4 regions of the Klebsiella sp. NPDC088457 genome follow, and region 1 is predicted to be linked to each of the others. Evidence: predicted binding sites of a transcription regulator. Region 1 holds the regulator's gene; each other region holds the start of a gene.
What was found. Region 1 encodes PhoB, which activates phosphate uptake and scavenging genes when phosphate is short. Its sites were predicted from a motif close to CTGTCATAAAACTGNCNNAT; they were not measured.
Positions count from the first base shown of each region.

Region 2: the regulator PhoB is predicted to act here: its motif matches at 2,027-2,046, upstream of opgB (phosphatidylglycerol--membrane-oligosaccharide glycerophosphotransferase).
Region 3: the regulator PhoB is predicted to act here: its motif matches at 1,490-1,509, upstream of pstS (phosphate ABC transporter substrate-binding protein PstS).
Region 4: the regulator PhoB is predicted to act here: its motif matches at 1,257-1,276, upstream of kdgR (DNA-binding transcriptional regulator KdgR).

Region 1 is NZ_JBJDNH010000012.1:33,010-36,139, reverse strand. It holds gene sbcD (exonuclease subunit SbcD) at 1-1,000, opposite strand, end outside; gene phoB (phosphate response regulator transcription factor PhoB) at 1,209-1,898, shown strand; gene phoR (phosphate regulon sensor histidine kinase PhoR) at 1,920-3,130, shown strand, end outside.
Region 2 is NZ_JBJDNH010000013.1:51,075-54,204, forward strand. It holds gene opgB (phosphatidylglycerol--membrane-oligosaccharide glycerophosphotransferase) at 1-1,934, opposite strand, end outside; gene ACI2JR_RS10435 (DUF2501 domain-containing protein) at 2,192-2,686, opposite strand; gene dnaC (DNA replication protein DnaC) at 2,752-3,130, opposite strand, start outside.
Region 3 is NZ_JBJDNH010000042.1:15,592-18,721, forward strand. It holds gene pstC (phosphate ABC transporter permease PstC) at 1-241, opposite strand, end outside; gene pstS (phosphate ABC transporter substrate-binding protein PstS) at 364-1,404, opposite strand; gene glmS (glutamine--fructose-6-phosphate transaminase (isomerizing)) at 1,744-3,130, opposite strand, start outside.
Region 4 is NZ_JBJDNH010000010.1:111,555-114,684, reverse strand. It holds gene ACI2JR_RS08740 (YobH family protein) at 72-314, shown strand; gene kdgR (DNA-binding transcriptional regulator KdgR) at 374-1,165, opposite strand; gene ACI2JR_RS08730 (MFS transporter) at 1,343-2,716, shown strand; gene htpX (protease HtpX) at 2,795-3,130, opposite strand, start outside.

The DNA of each region.
Region 1 (3,130 bases):
CGACCGGCAGATCGTCGGCCTGGGCCTGGATTTTGCGCTGAATATCATGCAGGTATTCGTCGCTGGTGATTTCGATATCCAGCCAGACGACCGGCTGTTGCGGGGCGTCACGCCACTGAGCGAGCTGTTCGCTGATGCTGGCGAAATCGCCTTTCAGCACCGCCAGAGGTTGGGTGACCGGGACCGGCAGCGGACGCACCTCGCTCAGATGTCCTGCGCTAAAGGTCACCAGGTTGACGCTTTTAGGTTTACCGGTTTCATCAAAACTGAGGGCGATCGGCGAACCGCAGTAGCGAATGTGCTCGCTGCCGCCGACCACCTGCGCCCGGTGGATATGGCCGAGCGCGATATAGTCCGCAGGCGGAAAATGGCTGGCGGGAAAGGCATCGAGGGTACCGATATAGATGTCGCGCACCGCATCGCTTTTGCTGGCGCCGACGGTGGTCAGGTGGCCGCTGGCGATAATCGGCAGCGGACGATCGCCGCGCAGGGCGCAGGCTTCCTGATACTGCTGTTGATAGTAGTCGCTGATGGCGCTTAGCAACTGCTGCTGCTTTTCACCGCTGGAGTGTCCAGCCTGGCTGGTGACCAGCTCGCGCGGACGCAGGAAAGGCACCGGGCAGAATATGGCCCCGGGGGTACCGTCGCGCAGCGGCAGAATAAAGGGCGAATGGCCGGCGTTCGCTACCACCGTGGTTTTCAGAAAAGCCAGAATATCGCGCGACTCATTTAAGGTGGCGACCGAATCATGATTGCCCGCCAGCACCACCAGCTGACAGCCGGTTTGCTGCAGCTGGACCACAAAGCGGTTATACAGTTCGCGGGCGTAGCTCGGCGGCGAACCGGTATCAAAGATATCGCCAGCGACAATAATGGCATCGACCTCGTGTTCCTGCGCGCTGGTCAGCAGCCAGTCGAGAAAGGCCGAATGTTCGGCGGCACGGCTTTTGCTGTAAAAATTCTGGCCAAGGTGCCAGTCGGAGGTGTGGATGATGCGCATAATTCTTCCCTAACGAAAAAGCATGGGCGCATTATATACGCGTCATCCCCCGGTTGCCCCCTTAACACCACGAGGATCGGTTGTTAGTCCTTGTCATGATTCAAAATCCGCTATCATCAAACGGTCATTTTCTTCATAAATCTGTCACAAAACTGACGCATAATGACGCCGCACTCTATACTGATGGCTAAAAAATACAGGGTAAATAATGGCGAGAAGAATTCTGGTCGTTGAAGATGAAGCTCCAATCCGCGAAATGGTCTGCTTTGTTCTGGAGCAAAACGGCTTTCAGCCCGTCGAGGCGGAAGATTATGACAGCGCGGTGAATCAACTCAATGAACCCTGGCCTGATTTGATTCTCCTCGACTGGATGCTGCCGGGAGGATCGGGCCTGCAGTTTATTAAGCTGCTCAAGCGTGAAGCGATGACCCGTGATATTCCGGTGGTGATGCTGACCGCCCGCGGTGAAGAAGAAGATCGCGTACGCGGTCTCGAAACCGGCGCCGATGATTACATTACCAAGCCTTTCTCACCAAAAGAGCTGGTGGCGCGGATCAAAGCCGTCATGCGGCGAATTTCGCCGATGGCGGTGGAAGAAGTGATTGAAATGCAGGGGCTGAGCCTCGATCCTTCATCGCATCGCGTGATGACCAGCGAAAGTCCGCTGGACATGGGGCCGACGGAGTTTAAATTATTACACTTCTTTATGACCCACCCGGAACGCGTCTACAGCCGCGAACAGCTGCTGAATCACGTCTGGGGAACCAACGTGTATGTAGAAGACAGAACGGTGGATGTGCATATTCGCCGTCTGCGCAAAGCGCTGGAACATAGCGGCCACGACCGGATGGTACAAACGGTCCGCGGTACGGGATATCGTTTCTCCGCCCGTTTCTGAATCTCGACAGGAGTGTGAACCGTGCTGGAACGGCTGTCATGGAAAAGGCTGGCGCTTGAGCTTTTCTTATGTTGTATCCCGGCCCTGATTCTCGGGGCATTATTGGGTTATCTGCCGTGGTTTTTACTGGCGGCAGTGACCGGGCTTCTTATCTGGCATTTCTGGAATCTGCTGCGTCTTTCATGGTGGCTATGGGTCGATCGGAGTATGACCCCGCCGCCGGGAAGAGGCAGCTGGGAACCGTTGCTCTACGGCCTCCACCAGATGCAGATGCGCAATAAAAAGCGCCGACGCGAGCTGGGAAGTCTGATCAAACGCTTTCGCAGCGGCGCCGAGTCGCTGCCCGATGCGGTGGTGCTGACGACGGAGGAGGGGGCCATCTTCTGGTGTAATGGTCTGGCGCAGCAGATCCTCAATCTGCGCTGGCCGGACGATAGCGGACAAAATATTCTCAATCTCCTGCGCTACCCTGAATTCGCCAACTACCTCAAAAACAGGGATTTCTCAAAACCCCTCAATCTGGTGCTGAATACGGCTCGCCATCTCGAGATCCGCGTGATGCCTTACAGCGACAAGCAGTGGCTGATGGTGGCGCGCGACGTTACGCAGATGCATCAGCTCGAAGGCGCGCGGCGGAACTTTTTCGCCAACGTCAGCCACGAGCTGCGCACGCCGCTGACGGTGCTGCAGGGATATCTGGAGATGATGCAGGAGCAGGTGCTGGAAGGGGGAACGCGCGAAAAAGCGCTGCATACCATGCGTGAACAAACCCAGCGCATGGAGGGGTTAGTCAAGCAGCTGCTGACGCTGTCGCGCATTGAAGCGGCGCCGGTGCTGGCGATGAATGACAGAATCGACGTGCCGATGATGCTGCGGGTGGTGGAGCGCGAAGCGCAGACGCTCAGCCAGCAGAAGCAGACGCTGCGTTTCCTGGTTGATGAATCCTTGCAGGTGTTGGGCAACGAAGAGCAGCTGCGTAGCGCGATTTCCAACCTGGTGTATAACGCGGTTAACCATACCCCCGCAGGAACGGAGATTACCGTTAGCTGGCAGCGGGCGCCGCATGGCGCGCTGTTTAGCGTTGAAGATAACGGGCCGGGCATTGCGCCCGAGCATATTCCGCGGCTGACCGAACGTTTTTATCGCGTGGATAAAGCCCGGTCACGACAAACCGGCGGCAGCGGTCTGGGGCTGGCGATTGTCAAACATGCGGTTAACCATCACGATAGCCG
Region 2 (3,130 bases), on a different contig from region 1:
CCGCTGAACTGCTTGACCTCTTCCGGCGCGCCGGCAACGTTAAAGATAAAGCTGTCGGCCTTGTAGCGAATATCGTTGTCGACAATCTTCAGGGTATCAACGTTGCCTTTGTAGCGTTCCATATCGATAACGGTATCTTTAAACGCCGTTTTTCCCTGCCACTGGGGCTTATCAACATGCTGTACCTTTTGCTCGCCGCCAAGCTGGCCTTGCGAGACGCACCAGTCGGTGGAGAGCGCCAGCTCAGGTGACCAGAGTTGACCCATCTTGTAGCAGCGGTCGATCCAGACGAAATTATCGCGCGGGGCAAAGTCGGCCAGCTGGAAGCGCAGCGGGGCGGAATATTCGCTCTCCGGCAGCGGCTCGACGCGTTTATCCGAGACGCGCAGCAGCAGCGGCAGACGGAAGTGGCTACCGGAGAAGGCGATCATGTTCTTCTGGGCGTCGATGGTGAAGTTTTTCATCTCTTTCGGGAAGTTCCACAGTCGGATGATATCCGGCTTCCACGCCAGCACTTTCTCTTTCATATTCATGAAAATGCCGGACAGCGATTGCCCGGAGAGGCTGCTGCGGCCAAGGCCGATAAAGTTATCGCCGCCGAGAATGTCCAGCACCGTGGCGCCGTTGTCCATGGTGTTACGCTTCACCGCCAGCGTATCCTGCTGCGGCTGGTCGCCACGCAGGACGAAGAACAGATCGCGGCGATCCTGCTTATTGAGATAATCCCAGGCGGTGTTTTTCATGGCCAGATGATCGGAGGAGACCACGATGACCGTATTTTTGAAATACGGCGAGGCTTTGATCTTCTCAATCAGCGCGGCGATATGTTCCTGGCTGCAGGTGACGGCGCTAAAAGAAAGATTCTTTTTACCGCCCATTTCGTAGCTTTTACGCTGGCAGGTCCGGGAGATGAACCCGTCCGGATGGTGGGTGTCGACGGTCAGCGCAAAGAGCGAGAAGCGTTTGCCAGATTGCGACAGCGCTTCGAATTTTTTCCAGGTCTCATCAAGCACGGTGTCATCGTAGAAGCCCCAGTCATTACGGTAAGCCGGGTCATCCACCGTGCTTTTCAGCTCCTCGGCGCCATACAGATGGTCAAAACCGTGCGATTTCAGGAACACATCTTTTCCGGCGAAGCGCAGATTGGCGCCCTGCACAAAATAGTTTTCGTAGCCGGAGTTTTTCAGAATATCGCCGAGGCAGATATTTTGCGGGAAGAAGCTGGAAACCGATGCCGAGGCGTTACCTTCAAACGGCGCGAACAGCGGGATCCCGCACTGTGAAGCGACCATGCCGGCGATGGTGTAATCGGTACCCGGCAGCTGCTCGGTGTTACTGAAATCGAGGCTTTCGTTTTTCAGCTTGCCGAGTTCAGGCGTCAGGTTGGGAAAGGCGTCGTTGTCGAAATAGGTGCGTTCGAGGCTTTCACCGTAGATATAGACCAGGTTCAGGCGGGGATTGGCGATGCTCTTTGCCGGCTCTTCGTAATAGGCGATAAAATCCGGATCGCCATCGCGAGATTGCGATTTAACCAGCTCGCTGATTTGGCGGAACGCCGGGCTGGCATCCACGGAGGCCAGCGCCAGGACCAGCGCCAGCAGGCTGTAGCCAAAGTGATGCGGATGATGGCGACGACGGCGCAGCACCCACCCCAGCGTGCCGAATACGGCCACCAGCGCCACCACCAGCCCGACGCCAGGAAGAATGTATTTACTGACGCCCGCGCCGGTCAGGCTGTTAGTCAGCGTGTAGAGAACCGCGTCATTAATCCCGTCGCCGGTGAAATAGTCACTGGCGTAGAGGGTAATATTGAGGACCACAAACAGCCCCAGCACCGTTAACGTGGCGGCAAACCACCAGGTGTTGCGACCGGCTTTTAAGGCATAAATCACCACCGAGGTGAGAAACAAGGCGATGGATAACAACTCTGACACAGTTCACCCTCATTAGCGCCAGTTGACCGCTGGCCGGATAGATCGCTTTCCACGCTACACTGTAATTGCAGTGCCATATTGCTGCAATTGTAGAGTCATGAAACTGTGCTGTGGTTCAGAATTGGTTTAGAAATCGCCGTTTTTGATCGGCGTCGCATCCGGTATGCAAGGGGGAATCGGGGCGTAAAAGGGGGAAAATAGTGATTGCGGCCGCGTTGACAACGCTAAGGCGTTAAACGCGGCCCCGGAGGGAACGATCAGGAGAGGAAGTTAACGCCCTGTTTTAATACCAGATCGCAGGCTTTGGTTTTTACTTTCTCCGCCAGCGGGCTGCTGCCGAGGGTGTTCAGGTTCAGCTGCTGGCCGTTGTTGCTGCTCAGCAGACCCTGTAAACCTTCAAGATAGCTGGTGTCCTCTTTCTGCTTTTCCGGGGTGCTGAGGCCGAGCTTATCCAGAACCTGGTTCTTGACGTTTTCCGTGCTGGTGACCGAGGCCAGCTTTTGTTGTGCGCAATAGGACATAATCCCGGCGGCGTTGTTCATGCTGCTGGAGGTCAGGGACTGATTGCCGCCGTTCAGCAGGCTGGTCAGGGAGGACATCGACAGACCGCCGCCCTGCTGGGATCCGCCCTGGCTGCTGAGCTGGTTAGCGGCACTGGAAAGGGAGTCCTGCCAGGAGGCGGCATGCGCGCCGGCGGCCATAAAGGCGCCGGCAATGATCAGGGTGCGGAACAAGGATTGTGCAGATTTCATAGATGTACTCATCGTGGTTACTTAAGCATGCTTGCAGTATAACCCCGGCTGGCTTCAGATATATCTCAATACTCTTTGCCGGTGACCCGATGACGGTAGCTGTCCCAGTTGAAAATCACCCACAGACTGTTGCCGAGGCGCATGCGATCCATCACCCGCTCGCCGAGCAGCTTGTTCATTTCGTCCATATTGCTGTTGGTGAGCATCCCGGTCGGGCGCTTTGAGGAGGAGCGGCGATCGACGATCTGGTTAATGATCACTTTCTCATAGCGCGACTCCGTCTGCATTCCGATCTCATCGATCACCAGCAGATCGACCCTGCTCAGGTCATTCAGCAGCTGTTCTTCGCTGGTTTCCCGGTTGCCGAAGGTATCTTTCATCGCTGACATAATATCGGCGACGGTAATGATTAAGACCGATTTCCCGCGCAGCAGCAGCTCGTTG
Region 3 (3,130 bases), on a different contig from region 1:
TGACCAGCGTCCCGTAGATGGGCACCAGCGCACCGAAGATTTCGTTGGGCGCATCCCACTCTTTAGTCCACAAAAAGGAAAAACCAAACTTCTGAATGCTTGGCCATGAAGAGATGATGAGGGAAACGATGATGCCGCCCAGCATCAATAGCACAATCAGCGCCGCCAGCTTAACCAGCACGCCGAAAATGATGTCACCCTTTTTCCCCGGAGGGTTAAATGCCGGCTTGGTTGCAGCCATAGGTTACTCTTTAAGTTCGGGCCCGAAAGACCGGTATTTTACCGTTCTTTCGGGCAAAGGTAATGCTATACACATCCTCCTGTAAGCTGCCTGCTTGCGGGCGGCTCAAGGTATGACGGTATTTAGTACAGCGCTTTACCGCTGCTGTCTTTCACGTTGGTTTTCCATGCAGCGCGTACCTGCTCAACCACGCTGTCCGGCAGCGTTGCGTAATCCAGAGCGTTAGCTTCTTTACCGCCGTTTTTGTACGCCCAGTCAAAGAATTTCAGCACTTCGGCCGTCTGTTCTGGTTTAGTCGTCGCTTTGTGTACCAGGATGAAGGTGGTTGAGGTGATCGGCCATGCGTTCTCACCGTTCTGGTTGGTCAGATCCTGGGCGAAGGATTTGCTCCAGTCGATACCTTTTGCCGCATTGGCAAAGTTATCTTCGTTCGGGCTAACCGGCTTACCATCTGCGGAGAGCAGTTTGGTGTAGGCCAGGTTGTTCTGCTTAGCATAAGCGTATTCAACGTAGCCAATGGAGCCCGGCAGACGCTGAACGAAAGCGGCGATACCGTCGTTGCCTTTGCCGCCCAGGCCGGTCGGCCAGTTAACGGTAGAGCCGGCGCCGATTTTAGATTTCCACTCTTCGTTCACTTTCGCCAGATAGCTGGTGAAAACGAAGGAGGTACCGGAACCGTCAGCGCGACGAACCACGGCAATATTCTGTGCCGGCAGTTTCATACCCGGGTTGAGTTTAGCGATCGCTTCGTCATCCCACTTCTTAATTTTGCCGAGGTAGATATCCCCCAGGGTTTTGCCGTCCAGCACCAGCTCGCCGGATTTGACGCCCGGCAGATTGATAGCCAGAACCACGCCGCCGATAACGGTCGGGAACTGGAACAGGCCTTCCTGAGCCAGTTTGTCATCTTCCAGAGGTGCATCAGAAGCACCGAAATCAACGGTGTTGGCAATAATCTGTTTTACACCACCGGAGGAGCCGATGCCCTGGTAGTTCACTTTATTGCCGGTTTCTTTCTGATAGGTATCAGCCCATTTGGCATACACCGGCGCAGGGAAAGTTGCGCCCGCGCCAGTCAGGCTTGCCGCTGCAAATGCAGAAAAAGCGCTCATCGATAAGGTCGCGGCGACAACTGTTGCGACGGTGGTACGCATAACGTTCATAATGTCTCCTGCTGGATTCGTAAATCGTTGTTTCGAGGCTATGGTGAGCAAAATAGGACAAAGAGGTGACAGTAAAATGTACGAATTATTACAGTTTTATGACACCCAAAAAGATGCGCGATTGGCGAAAATAAAAACAATATAAATCATATTGTTATATATTTAAGTGACGTTAAGTTTGCAGAGAAATTTTCTTTTTATGACACCCGAAATCGTAGCCGAAGATGACAGTTTGTCATAAAACAGCGCCGCAGAATTTTTCACCGTGCAATGAAAAAAGGATCGAGCGGTAAGAAAAAGGGCCACCGGATGGCAGCCCTTTGCATAATGCATGGCATTTTATTCGACGGTAACCGATTTCGCCAGGTTACGCGGCTGGTCAACGTCCGTACCTTTAATCAGCGCGACGTGGTACGCCAGCAGCTGCAACGGTACGGTGTAGAAGATTGGCGCAATCACCTCTTCAACATGCGGCATCTCAATGATGTGCATGTTGTCGCTGCTGTTGAAACCGGCATCGCCATCGGCAAAGACGTACAGCTCTCCGCCACGGGCGCGCACTTCTTCGATGTTCGATTTCAGTTTTTCCAGCAGTTCGTTGTTTGGCGCCACGACAATCACCGGCATTTCCGCGTCAATCAGCGCCAGAGGGCCATGTTTCAGCTCGCCGGCAGCATAGGCTTCCGCATGGATATAAGAGATCTCTTTGAGCTTCAGCGCCCCTTCCAGAGCGATCGGATACTGATCGCCGCGGCCAAGGAACAGCGCATGATGCTTATCGGAGAAGTGCTCGGCCAGCGCTTCAATCCGCTTATCCTGAGACAACATCTGTTCAATACGGCTCGGCAGCGCCTGCAGCCCCTGCACGATATCATGCTCAATCGCCGCATCCTGGCCTTTAAGACGCGCCAGTTTCGCCACCAGCAGCAGCAATACGGTCAGCTGGGTGGTGAAAGCCTTGGTCGACGCCACGCCAATCTCGGTGCCGGCGTTGGTCATTAATGCCAAATCGGATTCACGTACCAGGGAGGAACCGGCAACGTTACAGATAGCCAGTGAACCGAGATAGCCCAGCTCTTTTGACAGACGCAGCGCGGCCAGCGTATCCGCGGTCTCACCGGACTGGGAGAGCGTGATCATCAGGCTGTTGCGGCGTACCGCCGATTTGCGATAGCGGAACTCAGAGGCGATTTCGACATCGCACGGCACGCCCGCCAGCGCTTCAAACCAGTAGCGCGAAACCATACCGGAGTTATACGAGGTGCCGCAGGCCACAATCTGGATATGCTCAACCTGGGACAGCATCTCGTTGGCATGCGCCCCCAGCTCGCTCAGATCCACTTCGCCATGGCTGATACGCCCGGCGAGGGTGTTTTTGATCGCATTCGGCTGTTCGTAGATCTCTTTCTGCATGTAGTGGCGGTAAATACCTTTATCACCGGCATCATATTGCAGGTTGGATTCGATATCCGCACGCTTAACTTCAGCGCCGGATTTATCGAAGATCGCCACGGAACGACGGGTCACTTCGGCAATATCGCCCTCTTCGAGGAAGATAAAACGACGGGTCACCGGCAGCAGCGCCAGCTGATCGGAGGCAATGAAGTTTTCCCCCATCCCCAGACCGATGACCAGCGGGCTACCCGAACGGGCCGCCAGCAGGGTACCGGGATCGCGGGTATCCATAATGACGGTGCCATAAGCGCCGCGCAGCTGGGGGATGGCG
Region 4 (3,130 bases), on a different contig from region 1:
AATCATAGACTTGTTTCAAGGCGTGTAGCTGGCAAAATTAACGCAGGGATAATACAAATAATGAGGCAACAATGCGATTAATCATTCGTTCCATTGTCGTACTGGCTATCGTCTGGATTGGCATATTATTAAGCGGTTACGGCATCTTGATTGGCAGCAACGAGAACGCAGCGGGGCTGGGTCTTCAGTGCAAATATCTGACTGCGCGCGGCACCAGCACCGCACAATATGTCCATTCGGATAGCGGCATCATCGGGCTCACCGACTGCCCCGTGTTGCGTAAAAGCGCCACCGTTATCGACGACAAAGGCTAATGTTTTTGGGCTACAGCATGGGTTGCCGCTGTAGCCCACGAACCAGAACGCCATTGCGATCAGAATGGATAGTCGTTGTACCCCATCTGTTCAGAAATCTTACGCGCCGCGGTATGTAACATCGCCACGTATTCGTGCAAACGTTCTTCCGAGAAACGCAGGGTCGGGAACGAGATGCTCAGCCCGGCGATCACCACGCCAAAGCGGTCGAATACCGGCACGCCGATGCAGCGCAGCCCCTCTTCCTGCTCTTCGTTATCTTCGCCATACCCCTGCTGACGCACCTGATCAAGCACCCGCAGCAGCTCCTCGGTACTGGTAATCGTCCGGTCGGTGCTCCGTTTGTACTCGACGCCTTCCAGAATCTGCTCAACTTCGCCACGATCGCGCCACGCCAGCAGCACTTTACCAATAGCGGTGCTATACAGCGGGTTGCGACGACCAATACGCGAATACATGCGCAGGTTGTACATCGAGTCTATTTTGTGGATATAGACAATGCTGTCTTCATCCAGCGCCCCCAGGTGAATAGTCTCTTTCGTCAGGCGTGAAAGTTCACGCATCTGGATGTCGGCACTGCGTACCAGATCGACATTCTGTAACGCGCGAGCGCCGAGTTCGAACAGCTTCAGCGTCAGCGAGTATTTCTCTGACTCGCCTTCCTGAGCCACATAGCCCAACGATTTCATGGTCTGCAAAAAGCGATAAACGGTGCTTTTTGACATCATGACGCGCTGGGATAGTTCGGTTATGCCAATTTCACGCTCTTCACCAAGCGCCTGCAGAATGCCAAAAACCTTCAATACCGAAGAGACAGAATCTGGCTGCTTATCCAAATCTGCAACTGCCATTTATCACCTCATCGTAACTGTTTTATAAAATTTAGAACCGGTTTTTATTATAAATTCGCATTACGGTAGCCGCAATCGTTCTTCTGCTCATTCGTTACAAATCTGCGACATACAGCCGAATAATCAATGCTAAAATCATTATCCAGAGAATAGTCACCACTAAGACGCACATTTAACATGGATAAAAACATTCCCGATGGCCTGCCTTTGCCGCAGCGCTACGGCGCCATCCTGACCATCGTTTTAGGCCTGGCAATGGCGGTACTCGACGGGGCAATCGCCAACGTGGCGCTGCCCACCATCGCCAGCGATTTAAATGCCTCCCCGGCCGCCTCAATCTGGATCGTCAACGCCTACCAAATCGCTATCGTTATCGCGCTGCTGCCGCTCTCATTTTTAGGCGACATGGTCGGCTATCGACGGATCTATAAAATCGGCCTGGCGCTCTTTACCTTCACCTCCCTGGCCTGCGCCCTCTCCTATAGCCTCGAGATGCTGACCCTCGCGCGCGTGGCGCAGGGTCTGGGCGGAGCGGCTCTGATGAGCGTCAATACGGCGCTGATTCGCCTGATCTTCCCGCAGCGTTTTCTCGGCCGCGGGATGGGGATTAACTCCTTTGTGGTTGCCGTTTCATCCGCAGCCGGCCCCACCATTGCCGCGGCGATCCTCTCCGTCGCCTCATGGCAGTGGCTCTTTTTAATCAATATCCCGCTGGGAATCGTTTCGCTGATCCTCGCGATGCGCTACCTGCCAGCAAATACCGGACGGAGTAAAATTACCCGCTTCGATCTCCCCAGCGCGATCATGAACGCCCTGACCTTTGGCTTACTGATCACCGCGCTCGGCGGATTTGCTCAGGGCCAGTCCGGCCAGCTGGTGCTCGCGGAAGTGGTTGCGATGCTGATCATCGGCTTCTTCTTCGTCCGCCGCCAGCTGCAGATGACGGTTCCTCTGCTCCCCATCGACCTGCTGCGGATCCCGCTTTTTTCACTCTCCATTTGCACCTCGATTTGTTCATTCTGCGCGCAGATGCTGGCCCTCGTTTCCCTGCCCTTCTTCCTGCAGTCGATGATGGGGCGCAGCGAAGTGGAAACCGGACTTCTGCTGACGCCATGGCCGTTAGCGACGATGGTGATGGCGCCGCTGGCAGGGTATCTGATTGAGAAAGTCCACGCGGGACTGCTGGGCGCACTCGGTCTGCTGGTGATGGCCTGCGGCCTGTTCGGTCTGGCGCTGCTGCCCGCATCACCTTCCGACCTGGATATCATCTGGCGGATGGCGCTTTGCGGCGCCGGTTTTGGTCTGTTCCAGTCGCCGAATAACCATACGATAGTCTCTTCCGCACCGAGCCATCGCAGCGGCGGCGCCAGCGGAATGCTGGGAACCGCGCGCCTGCTCGGACAAAGCATCGGCGCGGCGCTGGTCGCGCTTTTGCTTAATTTAGAGGGCAACAGCGGCACCCACAGCGCGCTGCTGCTGGCCGGCGGGCTAGCCGTCATTGCCGCGACCGTCAGCGGGCTTCGCGTGACCCAGCCCCGTCCGGGCAGATAGTCGCCCTCAGGTTTCAGGTAAAAAAAATCCGCGGCCCTGAAGCCGCGGATTTTTGTTTTTATTTCTGAACGTGCTGAATTACTTCAGGTATTCCCCGCTACGCAGCGCTTCAATACGCTTATCCAGCGGCGGGTGAGTCATGAACAGTTCGCTCATCGACTTCGCTTTACCGTTAATACAAAACGCCATCATGCTGCTGGCCTCCTGCGGTTCGTAGCTGGTTTTCAGACGCTGCAGAGCGGCAATCATTTTCTCCCGGCCAACCAGTCTGGCAGATCCGGCGTCCGCATGGAACTCACGGTAGCGCGAGAACCACATGGTGATGATGCTGGCCAGAATACCAAACACCAGCTCCAGAACGGTGGCAACGGCAAAATAAATCAGCGGGTTACCGTTACTGCTTTCGCTGTCATC